Regions from separate parts of the Paenibacillus sp. 7541 genome, predicted to be linked through region 2. Evidence: riboswitches for the same ligand, from Rfam matches in the RefSeq annotation. Region 2 holds a riboswitch; the other holds the start of a gene.
What was found. Region 2 has a riboswitch for thiamine pyrophosphate ahead of CHH75_RS20430 (ABC transporter substrate-binding protein). Riboswitches for the same ligand answer to the same signal wherever they lie in the genome.
Positions count from the first base shown of each region.

Region 1: it holds a riboswitch for thiamine pyrophosphate, as region 2 does, so the genes downstream of both, tenA (thiaminase II) here and CHH75_RS20430 (ABC transporter substrate-binding protein) in region 2, are expected to answer to the same signal.

Region 1 is NZ_NQLZ01000007.1:166,684-173,990, reverse strand. It holds gene CHH75_RS05670 (SEC-C metal-binding domain-containing protein) at 358-924, shown strand; gene CHH75_RS05665 (cytochrome P450 family protein) at 1,615-2,802, opposite strand; gene CHH75_RS25200 (hypothetical protein) at 3,112-3,237, shown strand; TPP riboswitch at 3,308-3,411, shown strand; gene tenA (thiaminase II) at 3,552-4,256, shown strand; gene thiM (hydroxyethylthiazole kinase) at 4,278-5,120, shown strand; gene thiD (bifunctional hydroxymethylpyrimidine kinase/phosphomethylpyrimidine kinase) at 5,120-5,947, shown strand; gene CHH75_RS05645 (helix-turn-helix domain-containing protein) at 6,163-7,307, shown strand, end outside.
Region 2 is NZ_NQLZ01000036.1:35,446-42,752, reverse strand. It holds gene CHH75_RS20445 (LacI family DNA-binding transcriptional regulator) at 1-876, shown strand, start outside; gene CHH75_RS20440 (EAL domain-containing protein) at 1,086-2,132, opposite strand; gene CHH75_RS20435 (VOC family protein) at 2,502-2,888, shown strand; TPP riboswitch at 3,141-3,252, shown strand; gene CHH75_RS20430 (ABC transporter substrate-binding protein) at 3,366-4,409, shown strand; gene CHH75_RS20425 (MTH1187 family thiamine-binding protein) at 4,431-4,724, shown strand; gene CHH75_RS20420 (ABC transporter permease) at 4,721-5,476, shown strand; gene CHH75_RS20415 (ABC transporter ATP-binding protein) at 5,529-6,398, shown strand; gene CHH75_RS20410 (TatD family hydrolase) at 6,438-7,262, shown strand; gene CHH75_RS20405 (aspartyl-phosphate phosphatase Spo0E family protein) at 7,286-7,307, opposite strand, start outside.

The sequences.
Region 1 (7,307 bases), on a different contig from region 2:
GCCTAAGAAGGGACAGAAGTCCAGGAAGAGGACAGGACGTGAGGGTTGGGGGGCGGTATCCCGAAAGGCCTAGAATCCAGAAAGCTGCCGCGTTTTCAAGGACTTAAGTACCCGTTCGGTTCCAGGTACAGACAGCGGAACTGCCGCTAACGGGAGGGTGGCGGTACAAGGGGGAAACTTTTACAGTTTGTGGGGATGGGGTTTTTGTGTTACTATTTTGGGTGTCTGCGCCGCCGAAAACGAGATTCTAGCATTAAATTGGATGGAAATTACATTTTAACAATATCCCGGAGTGGTGCAATTTTCATATTAATTCTATTATAATAGGGAAAGCATCTTTTAATTAGGAGCCTGGAAATGAAAAAGCTAGGAAGAAACGATTTATGTCACTGCGGAAGCGGGAAGAAGTACAAGAAATGTTGTCTGGAGAAGGATCAGCATAGGGAACGCCATACCGTTCGCGGTAAAGTGATCCAGTTCCCGGGTTCGAAACCGGCTAGTGCCATGAAGCCAGAGGCTGAGCGTCTATGGCAAATGCTGAATGATAAGCTGGTATGGCTGGATTGGAAAGCTGATGAGCATCGCGAGCTTGCGGAAAGCGTATTCCCGCAGATCTGCCGCGATTACAAGCTCAAGGATGAGGACACGCTGTTCAAGGTGTTCAGCCTGCTTCTGATCTGGAACAACTTCTCGAAGGAAGTGAATCCAAGCTATCGCAAGCCAGGGGGATACGCGGCTGCACTCGAGCATTTGGCAACCTCGCTGCTTGAGCTGCCGGTAACGAAATCCGAGCTGGCGAAGAAGCATGAAGTATCTCCGGCAACATTGAATCGCTACAGCAGCCAGATTTCCGAATTCATGGACGGTGTAGCGGCATCGGATGGTGCGCCGGCTGGCCAGGGAAACGAAGGCTCCGGCAACTAGAATAGACAGGGACTTTCATAAGAGCTTACTTTCTGAATATGATGGACAAGATGTCCCGCGAACGAAAGCGGTTATCCGTACATATGATGTTGTAATTTTGGGGGTCCTGTTATTCTGGCGGCCGCTCCGACAGGGGCGGCTTTTTCACGCTCTCGCATTCAATTTCACAATGTCGCAGGGCAGTATAGGAATTAAATTTTGTGGGAGTTCGTATTCGTCTCGAGGTTGCTCATACAACCTCGCGTTTTTTGTATCATTTGTCATACAAAGGGATGCATTTATGCGATAAAATGGACCGTTTTGTACGATTTCTCACACAAAATCGGAGGTTGGATAGGGATGCTAAGGTGATTTGTACGATCAATCGTACAAATGGCTTGTCATCCCTGGATTTAGCATAGGATTTGTACGATCAATCGTACAAATCTTCATGTGGCGAAGCATGGAAGCACGTCCCATCCTTTCTGCCGGAGCAGGCGGGGCGGGTGTGCTTTTTTGTCGTTGCATGCAAAAAAATCCGCCCATCCCTTCACAGGTGGAAGAGTGGGCGGATGGCTATATGGTTCGACTCGGGGCGCGTCAGACTGCCTCATTGGCGGTCGGGCCCTTGCGCTGTGCCATAAGTGCGGATCAGCGACCGCTTTGCGTCACCACGCCCTGGAGCCGCCGCATTGCCGCCGCGACGAGCGGTCAGCGGAGCGTGACCGGAATTTCCTTGACGCCACGCACGATCATGCCAGGCCTCCATTCCAGTTCTTCCGGCTTTGCGGCGAGCGCGATATGCGGGTACCGCCTGAGCAGAGTCTGGATCGCAATCTCTCCTTCCAGGCGGGCCAGCGGCGCCCCCAAGCACAGATGGATGCCGGTGCCAAAGGCAAGATGCGGGCTCTTCTCCTTGGTGATATCAAACACATCCGCATCGCCGAACTGCTCCTCATCCCGATTGGCTGAGTCGAGGGCGACGATAACGAGATCGCCTTTGGCTATCGAATGGCCATGAAAGTCGATATCCTCGCTGGCCCAGCGGGAGGTGCTGAATTCCACAGGACCATTGTATCTGAGCATTTCCTCAATCGCGTTATGAATGTATTCCGGATGTTGAAGAAGCAGTTCCTTCTGCTCCGGATGCTCCATGAGAGCAAGCATGCCGTTGCCGATCAGGTTGACGGTCGTTTCATGCCCCGCAATGATCAGCAGGGTGACCACGCCATATAGCTCCTCCTCGGTTAACTGATCCCCGGCCTCTTCCGCCATCAGCAGTTCGCTGATCAGATCCTTCCCGGGATTTTGCCGCACCTGGGCGAACCAATCGCGCAAATAGTCGATAAATTCCTTGGCATGCTGCTGAAAAGTCGCGGCGTCTTCATTGCCGGAGCCGATGATGGTGTTGGACCATGTACGGAATTTGTCCCGGTCCTCGAGCGGCACCCCGAGTATTTCGCTAATCACAATAATCGGCAGCGGGAAGGCGTAGTCGTCGATCAAGTTCATCTGCTCGCGTCCGGACACCTGGTCCAGAAGATCGTTGGCAATATCCTCGATGTGGCTGCGCATGCCGGCAATCATTTTCGGAGTAAAAGCTTTCTGCACAAGCCCCCGCAGACGGCGGTGGTCCGGCGGATCGGAGAACAGCATGTTGTTCGTGAACACGCTGCGGCTCTCGGGCCCGTACCGTTTGACCATATCCTTGCTAAAGCGCGAATCCTTCAGCACTTCAACCGCATGGTTGTACTTGCTGATGATCCATCCGGGCTCTCCGCTCGGGAACACAACCTTGTAGATCGGAAACGCATGGCGCAGCTTTTTATAATCGGGATAAGGATTGTGTGTAAAGGCTGCGGTGAACAACTCCGGCGGGTGGACCTCATTGCTATTCAACATGACGATCTCCTTTCTGTGCGGCACCTTGCTCACGATTCGCCGCTGTGATATGCGAACTTCTGGGATAAAGCACATGATATATATTCCATTTTTTAATTGTCAAAACCTTTATTTGTAAAGAGTATCTTTATGACAAAATTGTGACGGACGTCACTTTGACCTGCATTTGGACACGAATCGGCACCCATGTAAAGAAATTGTATAGCAGCATCCTATAACCTAGGTCTATAGACTTATGTAATTAGGGTGATGTCCATGACAAAAGAGTATTTCGAAGAAATGAGAAAGTTCAGCCACAATGATGATATGAGATACAAACTGCTGATGCGCGGGGTCCGGCAGCTGTATGAAGAAAGACAGAAGGAGAAGAACCCGCTCGGTATTCTTCGTCGTCGCAAAAGAAATCGGTCAGTCCGCGTCGGCAAATGGTAAACCAGTAGCCATCAAATGAAAGTTTGACAGCAGAAGAAAACCTATTGTACAGTATTAGTCAAAAGAATAGGAAGTCCACTAGGGGAGCCGTCAGCGGCTGAGACAGGAGCATATCCTGGACCCTTTGAACCTGATCTAGTTCGTACTAGCGTAGGAAAGTGGAGCCTTCATAATACAGGATGGCAGCGTCACTTGACGTTGTCGGTCCTATGCGATGAAGCCGCTCCAGTTTTCGGGGCGGCTTTTTTGGTTGTCCACGAAAATCGGTGATCACGGGACTCCCTGCTCTTTATTTTTCAGGAGGTGGGGTATACATGCGTTTTTCAGAGGAGCTTCGCCGCGAGGCGGACGGTATTTTTGAGGCTATTTTTCAACATCCCTTTGTCAGAGGTATTGCCGAAGGACAGCTGGGCAAGGAGCAGCTGACCCATTACGTCAAGCAGGATTTCGAGTATTTAAATGCCTATATGCGGATTTATGGCATCGCGATTTCCAAATGTGCGAACCGGGAGGACATCGCGGCATTTAACGAGCAGATCTCGTTTATTCTGAACAGTGAGATTCACCCGCATCATAATTTTTGTACGGTCGCTGGCGTCAGTTACGAGGAATTGCAGGGTTACCCGCTGGCGCCTTCCGCACATCACTATATCCGTCACATGCTGACGGTGGCGCACGAGGGCAGTTTGGGCGAGATTATGGCGGTGCTGCTGCCATGCCCATGGACGTACCTGGAAATCGGCCGCAGGCTGATGGAGCAAGTGAACCCGGATGAGAATCATCCGTTCCAGGAATGGATTCAGTTCTACGGCAGCCGGGCGGGAGGTGCCACGGATAAATTTCGTCAAAGGGTGGATGCCTGGGCGGAAACGGCAACGGCGGATGAGCGCAGACGGATGAAGGAGCATTTTATGCTCAGCTGCCAGCTGGAGTATATGTTCTGGGATATGGCTTATAAGCTGGAGGCGTGGCCGGTGCCGATGCCGGAAGCGATCTCCCGGCCTGTACAGCCGATCTGAGTATGTAGGAGGCAGGATGATATGAGTCTGTTGGAACAAAAGCTTTCTGGACTTCTCACTAAGGTGCGAAATGAGAAGCCGCTCGTTCATAACATGACCAACGTCGTTGTTACGAATTTTACGGCAAATGGCCTTTATGCGCTGGGCGCTTCGCCTGTAATGGCTTATGCTCCGGAGGAAGTGGCCGATATGGCCAAGATCGCCGGTGCCCTCGTGCTGAACATTGGGACGCTCAGCCGTGAACAGGTCGATGCAATGATTATTGCTGGGCAATCCGCCAATGCTCACGGCGTACCGGTCTTGCTGGACCCGGTTGGCGCCGGGGCAACCCCTTTCCGTACGGAGTCGTCGCTTCGAATTATGCAAGAGGTCAACGTTGCGCTGGTCAGAGGCAATGCGGCTGAAATCGCCCATCTGATCGGAGAGAGCCGGAGCATTCGCGGCGTGGATGCAGGGGATGACGAATCGAGCAGCGGCCATTCCGAGCTTGCAGTTCGGGCTTCACGCAAGCTGGACACCGTCGTGGCCATTACCGGAGCGGAGGATGTCATTACAGATGGGGACACGTTACGGGTGGTTCGTGGCGGAGATGCCAGACTGACTAAGATAACGGGAGCAGGCTGTCTATTGACCTCGGTGCTTGGCGCCTTTGCCGCGGTGGAGCCGGACGTGCTGCTTGCCGGTACAGCTGGGCTGGCCTTCTACGGGGCAGCGGCTTTCCGAGCGGGGGCACGCACGACAGATCTGGGGCCGGGCAGCTTCCAGACAGCCTTCCTGGATGAACTGGACCGGCTTGCACCGGACTCGCTGACCGGGCATGCGACGGTGCAGGATTATGCGGCAACGGGGGGAATAACATCATGATGAATGAGCACAGGGTATATAAAGCGCTGACGATTGCGGGCTCCGACAGCGGAGGCGGTGCCGGCATCCAGGCGGATCTTAAGACTTTTCAGGAGCTGGGAGCCTATGGCATGTCGGCCATCACGGCCATTACGGTACAGAATACGCTCGGCGTCCAAGGGGTCTATCCGCTGCCGGCGGAAGCATCTGCAGAGCAAATTCATGCGGTCGGCACCGATATCGGGGTCGATGCGCTGAAGACCGGGATGCTGTTCAGTGCCGAGATTATACGGCTGGTAGCGGAGCAAATAAGAGCTTTTGGCTGGGAGAAGGTGGTCGTTGATCCGGTGATGATTGCCAAGGGAGGCGCGGAGCTGCTTCAGATGGAAGCGATCCAGGCGCTGAAGGAGGAGCTGCTGCCGCTAGCGATGGTCGTTACGCCGAATATTCCGGAAGCGGAGGCGCTGGCGGATATGAAGATTCGGACGATGGAGGACCGCCGAGAGGCTGCGAGACGTATTCATCAGTCCGGGCCGAAGATGATTGTCATCAAGGGCGGCCATGATGAAGAGGGCGGGAGCAGCCAGGTGCTGGACCTGTTCTATGACGGCTCATCCTTCACAGAGCTGATAGGCAAAAGGGTAACGACCACGCATACACACGGAACAGGCTGTACTTTCTCAGCTGCAATTACGGCTGGTCTGGCGAAGGGCATCTCTCCATCGCAGGCGATTCTGGATGCCAAAGCCTTCATCCAGGCTGCGATTGAGGATGAGCTGGGAATCGGCCACGGTCATGGTCCAACCAACCATTGGGCCTACCGCCGCCGCAATGGGATGCTTGTATAATCAGGATCAAGCAACCAGGCATTATAGCTGAATATGTACATGAGATAGATAGACAAGCTTCGATATCGATAGATATCGGGGCTTGTTTTTTATTATGGAAAAATTATAGAAATTAAGCTTGAGAGTTGACATGCAAGAATTGAACAGTAATACTGGAACTGATTATTATTCCATAATATGGATTCCGTGTGGGGTCTTGTTGGAGGTTGTTCCATTTGAATACAACAACCACGATACGATCACAATTAGAGGATTATCTTCGAACTAAGGGGTTGACCATCAATCGCTTTGCTGAGATATCCAATACCAACTCTGGGACGATTAGTTCTATTATTAATGGTACTCGGCCAATATCAATGCAACAACTCGATCGTATTACGTCCGGCATGGAGCTCCCCGAGGGAGCGCTATACGAGCTGTATGTTGAGGAGTGCTTTCGTTATTCACCTAATTGGCGTCGGTTACGCCCTTTCCTATACCGCTGTGCGGAACTGGACAAACTCGATTGCATCCATAAGATTGTTCAATTGATGATGGACAGTCTTATCTATCTCCCACTATTGTTCGATACTGCTGAAGATTGGTATCAACAGGGAAACGAATCAGCGGCAGCGATCATCTATGAATGTGTGGCTGAAAGTGAGAAATATCAGCATTCTGAACGGCTTGCTTTATGCCAGTACAGGTTATTTTCGATTTCAGTCGGCTCCAATCAACAGCTCAATTTACAAGCAGCTACGAAGTTTGAAGGTTTTGTAGAACGTTTGGATGAGATCGACCAGCTCGACGCATTGAAAGACCTTGCTAATATATATGCGGCTCTCGGGCGATGGGGTAAAGTAGATGAAATTGCAGAGAAGATGGGGAGAAAGGCCAGTATCTTATACCGGAACAAGTATCAGACGTCGAGAAGACGTGTATTGCATAAGGAACCGAAGAAACCTTTATTTCTATATATCATTTATTCCTACCTGTTGCGGTCCGGGGTTAGTGATGCGCGAGGCGAGTACGAGCAGGCTCTTAGTTATGTATCTCTGTACAGTGATCTTGACTGGGTAGTAGAAGATTCAGAGGAAGCTCGTCAGATCATAGCACAATACAAGATGTGGGCAACTGCCAATAGGTATATGTACAAACTCATGATGGGGGATGTTGAAGTTCTTCCTGAATATGTGGCCTACATTGAGGTCAGGCCTGATGAGATATTGCCCGCACTTTACAAGATACTTCAAGCGGCCAACCGTTTCGGTTTAGATATCGATTCGGTCTTGAAGAAATTCGAACAGCAAATTTCTGAATTTGCTACCGGTAAAGGGCTAACTGGCACCTACAACGAACAAGTAGCATCCGATCGCTATAT
Region 2 (7,307 bases):
AAGAGCCTGGTGTCCAAAACGACGGAAACGATATGTGTCATTCTGCCCAAGCCCGCCGAGGAACTGTTTCTGAATCTGTTCTTCATGGAGCTTATCCGCGGCATCGTCACCCAGGCCAACCGTTCCGGCTATGATGTGCTGATCAGCTCGGGCGGCAGTGAGAAGGAAGAAGTTGAAGCGGTGTCCCGCTTGCTCAATGGCCGCCGTGTGGACGGAGCTATCCTTCTGTATTCCAGGCAGGACGACGCGGTCGTTGACTACCTGAAGGCGAATGAATATCCGTTCGTGCTTATCGGGCGCAGCGAGAAGTATCCGGATCTGCTGTCTGTCGACACGGATAATGTACAGGCCGCTTATGATGCGACCAAACACCTGATTACCTTCGGCCATGAGCGGATCGGCTTTGTCAGCGGGCCACCGAATCTGATGGTGTCCCAGGACCGCCTGAAGGGGTATGGCCAGGCATTGGCAGATGCCGGGCTGACCATGCGCAAGGAGTGGATCGTGGAAGGCGAGTTTCTGCAGGAAAGCGGCTATCGTGCGATGTCCTTTTTTATGAATTTGCCGGAGCGTCCAACAGCGCTTGTCATCGTGGATGACATCGTTGCCTTCGGGGTACTGCGGGGATTAAACGAGCTTGGGTATAAGGTGCCCCAGGATGTATCCATCATCAGCTTCAACAATATTTCGTTGTCCGAATTGTCCAATCCGCCGCTCAGCAGCGTGGACATCGGCATCTATAACCTCGGCTACACCGCTTCCCAGGCATTGATCCAGAGCATTCGCAATCCTAACGAGAAGGGCCGCCCAAGCCGCTATATTATCCCGCACCGGCTCATGATTCGCGAATCTTCGATGCACTCTGCCCCGAAGTAGTGGTGCATCGCTTTATTCAATCGTTTGCACATAAGCCGGTTGCTGCTGGATGCGACCTCTTATACCACCCTGCTGCAAGCTCAGGAGAAGTGCTTCCCTGGGCTTGCTCCCTATAAAGCTTTCAATCACACAACTATCCTGATAAATAAAAACGAAGGGAAGTTTCCTCCCCCTCGATCATTTTCCATATCATATGAATGTTGAATCCCTTAACATAGCATCAGTTGCGACTGGGGTCCCTTGAGCGGTCTTTCCGCCGGTTTCCCAAATAAATAGCCCTGGGCTAGTTCGATGCCGATCTGCCGGCAGTATTGGAACTCCTCACGGCGTTCTATTCCTTCTGCAAGCACCTTGGCCCCGAATTCATGGGCCGTTCGTGTAATCATCTGAAGCTGTTGTTGTTTCACACTGTTCTGCTCGCAATGGTCAATCAGGCTGCGGTCGATTTTGACATAATCGGGCTTCAGCAGCACCATCTGCTCCAATGTGGAGTATCCGGCGCCCACGTCATCCATGGCTAAGGAAATGCCGTGTTTACGATAGGTATCAAAAATCGCCTGGAGATGCTGAATATCATCAATTCTTTCCGTCTCAACAACCTCGAACACGAAATCGCACGGGTCCAGATGATGGCTCTCCAGCACGCGGAACGTCTGCACCAGCGATTTCTTCGGGTCCGAAATCGAGGAAGGCAGAAAGTTGATAAACCGCTTTACACCACTCGGCAGCCACTTGGCGCTGGCCTCAATGGCCGCATTGCGGGCTTCACGGTCCAGAAAATAATGCAGACCTGCACGTCGTGCTGTATCAAAGAGCTTCTGGGGAGGGAATGGCCTGCCGTTCTTAGCCGGACGCAGCAAAAATTCATAAGCCACAATCTGCTCGCAGCGGTCTACAATAGGCTGCATATGGCTCGTAAATTGTTGATCCAGGATAATATTCAGCATATCGCATTGATCATTCTCCGGCCCGAGCTGCTCGGCCATCGTCCACGGATGGTGCTGCTGTGGAGTCGCTCCGTCCATGATGCGGAAGCTGATCTCTTCCCTTGATCCATTCGGAAGTCCCCGAAGCAGCCGGATTAGCGACACCAGCTCATCCCGCCCCTGATAGCTGACAGCACACCCTTCGCGGGTATTGCGCACGGTGCCGCCCCACCCGTCAAGCAGATGAAGAAGCTCTGCGTAAGCTGGTCTGATCTGAACAATTCCCTGGTCCTCAAACGGTTCAAAGGTGCTGCGGTTGTCGCACAACATGTTCATCCCCCTCGGCAAGCTTTCACTAAGCTTCTTATCGGCATTTGGATATGAATTCTTTGTATAATATGCTTTTTTGTAATGAATATGTAAAACAAAACAATCAAAGTTAATCATTTGCATTATGTCTGACAAGCGTTGAAGCAATAAAGAAGAAGGGGAACGCGGCCCGGCCACTTTCGTGATCCCATGATTTATGTAAACCTTGCTGGTGCAAAAGGATTAAAAATCGATCTATAAATCATGATACTTTTCACCCATTAAAATGTAAAGAAAAGTTAAGCGAGAACATATATACCCACTTGACAGGTAGGAATTATATGTTAAGATGTGATTCAAATTGGACGAACAGGAAAGGATGTGGCCAGTATGCCATCTCATAAACGGCTCGATCATGTCGGAGTTATGGTGCGGGATCTTGAGGCGACCATCGACTTCTACACGAAGGTTGTCGGTCTTGAATTGAAGGATCGTGTCAAGCATACGAACGGGGTGATCGAACTTGCCTTCCTCGGCTTTAACGGCAGCGATGAGACCGAAGTGGAGCTTATACAAGGATACAGCGACAGCCTTCCGGCTGAAGGAGCGGTACATCACTTTGCAGTGAGCACAGACCAGATCGAGGCGGAGTACGCCCGGGTTCAGAAGCTCGGCGTGCCGCATCTTGATGAGGAAATTGTGACGCTGCCAAACGGCTACCGTTATTTCTTCCTTCATGGGCCAAACGGAGAATGGATTGAATTTTTCCAGCGCTAAAAATGATTCCCCCGCGCGATCACGACGAGACGAGGCTTTAGTATACGAGTCTCGTCTTTTTCGTATTGCTTCATCGATGCGATATTCAGCGCCCATGCCCATCGAGTCTGGCGAATGCAGCTGTTTGGGGGCTGGATGTGATCAAAGACGAGCATCCCGCCTGGAAATAGTCCGGCTCTCTCTCAGCCCGCACAGGCTGGACAGCTCCAGCCATTAGGTCTATAATAACGGTTAGTTAAGCCTATAACTTCATCATACTTACAGGGGAGCTGGAATCGGCCGGCTGAGAGTGTATCCCATCAAGATACTGACCCTTACACCTGATCTGGGTAATGCCAGCGTAGGAATCCTGACACTGCGGCTCGATATGGATGCCGTGGAATACTTACGCCGTCATGCGCCCCGAGATCCTCGGGGCGTTTCTTATTATTGTGAAGTCACAGGCAGCTAGAATGAAGATGAGGGAGAGAGAAGAACATGATTAAACCGAAATGGACCGCGTTATTGCTCGCATGCATGCTGCTTCTTGTCGCGGCCGGCTGCGGCACAGACAATCAGAAGAGCGGCAGTACGCCGAATCCGAATGATGCTGGCAACAGCGGGGAGACCGCGGAGGCGCCGCGCGATATCCAGCTGATGCTGGATTGGTCAGCCAATACCAATCATACGGGACTGTACGTCGCCAAGGAGCTCGGCTATTACGAAGAAGAAGGACTCAACGTAAGCATTGTGCAGCCGGGCGCCGGCGGCACGGATACGCTGGTCGCCTCGGGGAACGTGCCATTTGGCATCAGCTATCAGGAGGGCGTGACACTTGCACGGACGCAAGGACTTCCGCTCGTGTCGATTGCGGCAGTCATTCAGCATAACACCTCCGGATTTGCCGCTCCGGTCGACCGGAATATCAAGACCGCAGCTGACTTTGAAGGCAAGGCCTACGGCGGCTGGGGCTCGCCGGTGGAAGAAGCCGTCATGAAATCCATAATGGATATCGACGGCGCTGACGTCAGCAAGGTGAACATCGTCAATATCGGGGATGCCGATTATTTTACGGCGGTTAAACGCGACATCGATTTCGCCTGGATCTTCTATGCCTGGACCGGGATCGAGGCAGAGCTTCGGGGAGAGCCGCTGGACATGATCTATGTGAAAGACTACTCGGACAAGCTGGACTACTACACCCCAGTGATTGTAACCAACGAAACGCTGATTCAGGAAGATCCGGAGCTGGTTAAAGCGTTCATGCGCGCCACGGCAAAAGGATATGAATATGCGATCAACCACCCGGAGGAGGCTGCCGATCTGCTGATCAAGGCCGTTCCGGAGCTGGATGCAGAGCTGGTGCTCGCCAGTCAGAAATGGCTGAGTCCGCGCTATCAGGACGATGCCCCTCGCTGGGGAGAGCAGAAGGCCGAGGTATGGTCCGGCTATGCCGAATGGATGTTTGAACGCGGCCTGCTGGACCAGGAGCTGGATGCGGACAGCGCGTTTACGAATGAATTTTTGCCGGATACCCCTTAATTAACGAAAGGAAGATTGCTCATGGCCAACACACTGTTAAGCATTCAAGTCATCCCGAAGACACCGGACGGCGGGGACAGCATCCCCTATGTCGACGAGGCGATCAAGGTCATCCAGGAATCGGGCGTCAAATATGAGGTGCACCCGCTGGAGACGACGATGGAGGGCGAGCTGTCCGAACTGCTGCAAATTGTCGAACGGATGCATGAAGCGCTCGTCAAGGCAGGCAGCCCAGGCATTATATCTCAAGTCAAAATCGCACACTATCCAGACGGCATCAGTATGGACAAGCTAACGGAGAAATACCGTCCATGAGAAGCTGGTGGAGCTTGATATGGCCGCCCGTGGGGGCGGTCCTATTCTTTTTGGTGCTGTGGCAGGGCGCCGTGTGGCTGTGGGATATTGAACCGTATATTCTACCTGCCCCTTCATCCATCGGGCTTGAGATGGTATCCGGCTCACCAGTGCTGCTGAATCATACGCTGGCCACCCTGCGGCTGACCCTGATCGGCTTCCTGATCGGAACAGGCACCGGCATTGTCATTTCCCTGGCGCTGCATCTTATTCCAATGCTTCGAAAGGCACTGTATCCGCTGCTTATTCTCAGTCAGAATGTGCCTACCATCGCGCTGGCCCCGCTGCTCATGATCTGGTTCGGGTTCGGGATGCTGCCCAAAATCATTGTCATCACCCTCGTCTGCTTCTTCCCCGTAGCGGTGGCTGCCCTGGACGGGCTGGCCCGGACAGACCGGACGATGTTGAATTATATGAAGATGACCGGGGCGGGCACCTGGCAAATCTTCACCAAGCTGGAGCTGCCTCACGCCCTCCCTTCGATCTTCTCGGGGCTACGGATCGCCGCCACCTATTCGGTCATGGGCGCGGTCATTGGCGAGTGGATCGGAGCTGACCGGGGCATCGGCTACTATATGATGCTGCAGAGAGCCGGCTACCGCACCGACCGGGTCTTCGTTGCCATTCTGATCATCGTGCTGCTCAGCCTGCTGATGGTGGCGCTGATCGCCCTGTTGGAAAAACGGCTCATTCGCTGGAGCCGCAAGTCATGAAGCCGGCGGGAAGCCCAGTCACTTACATGTCTATAGAAAGGAGATCCACCGCATGCGTGTGAACAACATGAACGACACCCCTTCTAGCTCCCCGGAGTTATCCGGGACATCCACCCCGGCACGGTCTGACTCTACGGATAATCCCGCACTTGAGGTCCGTCATATTCGCAAGGCGTTTCGTCAGCGGCGCGGGGAGATGCAGGTGCTGGACGATCTGTCGCTCGCTGTACAGCCAGGAGAATTCGTCTCCATTATCGGTCCCTCCGGCAGCGGAAAAAGCACGTTGTTCCACATCATCGGCGGGCTGATGCCTCCGGGTGCCGGTTCTGTTCATATGGACGGCCGGGACGTAACGGGCCAGAAGGGCCTCATCGCCTACATGCCCCAGCAGCCCGCACTGTTTCCGTGGCGTACGGTCGAAGACAACGTCATGCTGCCCGAGGAGCTTCGCGGCGTATCCAAAACGCAGGCGCGGGCGAATGCGCGCCAATGGATCGAGCGGGCCGGGCTCGGCGGCTTCGAGAAGGCCTACCCGCATACGCTCTCCGGCGGCATGCAGCAGCGGGCCTCCTTCCTGCGCGCCCTGATGAGCCCGCAGGAGGTCATGTGCCTTGACGAGCCGTTCAGCGCCCTGGATGCGCTGACCCGGAGCGAGATGCAGCACTGGCTGCTGGACATCTGGGAGGATACGAGACGCTCTGTGCTGATGATCACGCACCATATCGAGGAAGCGCTGCTGCTCTCCGACAGCATTTATATATTGTCAGCCCGGCCGGGCACCGTGCTCCAGAAGATCGAGGTGCCGTTCCCCCGCCCAAGGCGGGAGGATATCTTAACCGATCCTGCGTTCCTGGCACTTAAGTCAGACATCTCGTCCATCATGCGACAGGAACAGCAGAAGAGGCAGCAGGTCTCGACGTGACGGGTCTCTTCAGAAATAGAAGCCGAAGGGAATGAGAATATGAGTTCAATCGTGAACCACAAGGGTGGCGGCCCCCTCGCTCCATTGATCGACACGCATATACATCTGGACAGCTACCCGGAAGATATCGGCCTTGCCATTGCGGCCGACCTGGCGAACAGCGAGGTGCAGTCCGTTATCAGCGTGTCGATGAACCTGCCTTCCTGCAAGCGGAATCTGGAGCTGGCTCGCCTGTATAACGGCGGGATCAGACCGGCATTCGGCTATCACCCTGAGCAGCCGCTCCCGTCTGCGACAGAGATTCAGGAACTGCTGCAATGGATGGAGGTCCATAGCGAGGAGATGGTCGCCGTAGGAGAGGTCGGGCTTCCCTACTACACCAGGCTTGAAGCAGCTACCCGAGGCGAAGCATGGGATGATCAGCCCTATGTGGAGTTGCTGGAGACGTTCATTGCGTTTGCCGCAAAGCACAAAAAGCCCGTCATCCTCCATGCGGTCTACGAGGATGCGGAGATGGCCTGCGATCTGCTTGAGCGATACAGCCACCCGCTTGCCCATTTCCACTGGTTCAAGGGAGCGGAGAAGACGCTGCAGCGTATGGCCGAACAAGGCTACTATATCTCCTTCACCCCCGACATTGTATATGAGGAGGAGATCCGCCGCATTGCGCTTGGGTATCCGGAGCATCTGGTCATGTCGGAAACAGACGGCCCCTGGCCGTTCGAAGGCCCCTTCACCGGGCAAACGACCCATCCGCGCATGACGTCGAGCGTGGCCAGCGCCTGGGCCGAGCTGCGCGGGATACCGCTTCTACAGGCCCGCAAGCAGCTGTATGACAATGCCGCCAGGCTATACGGCATATAAGCATGTTCAGAGCAGTTTAGGGCTTACTTGGCAGCAGAGCTTGTG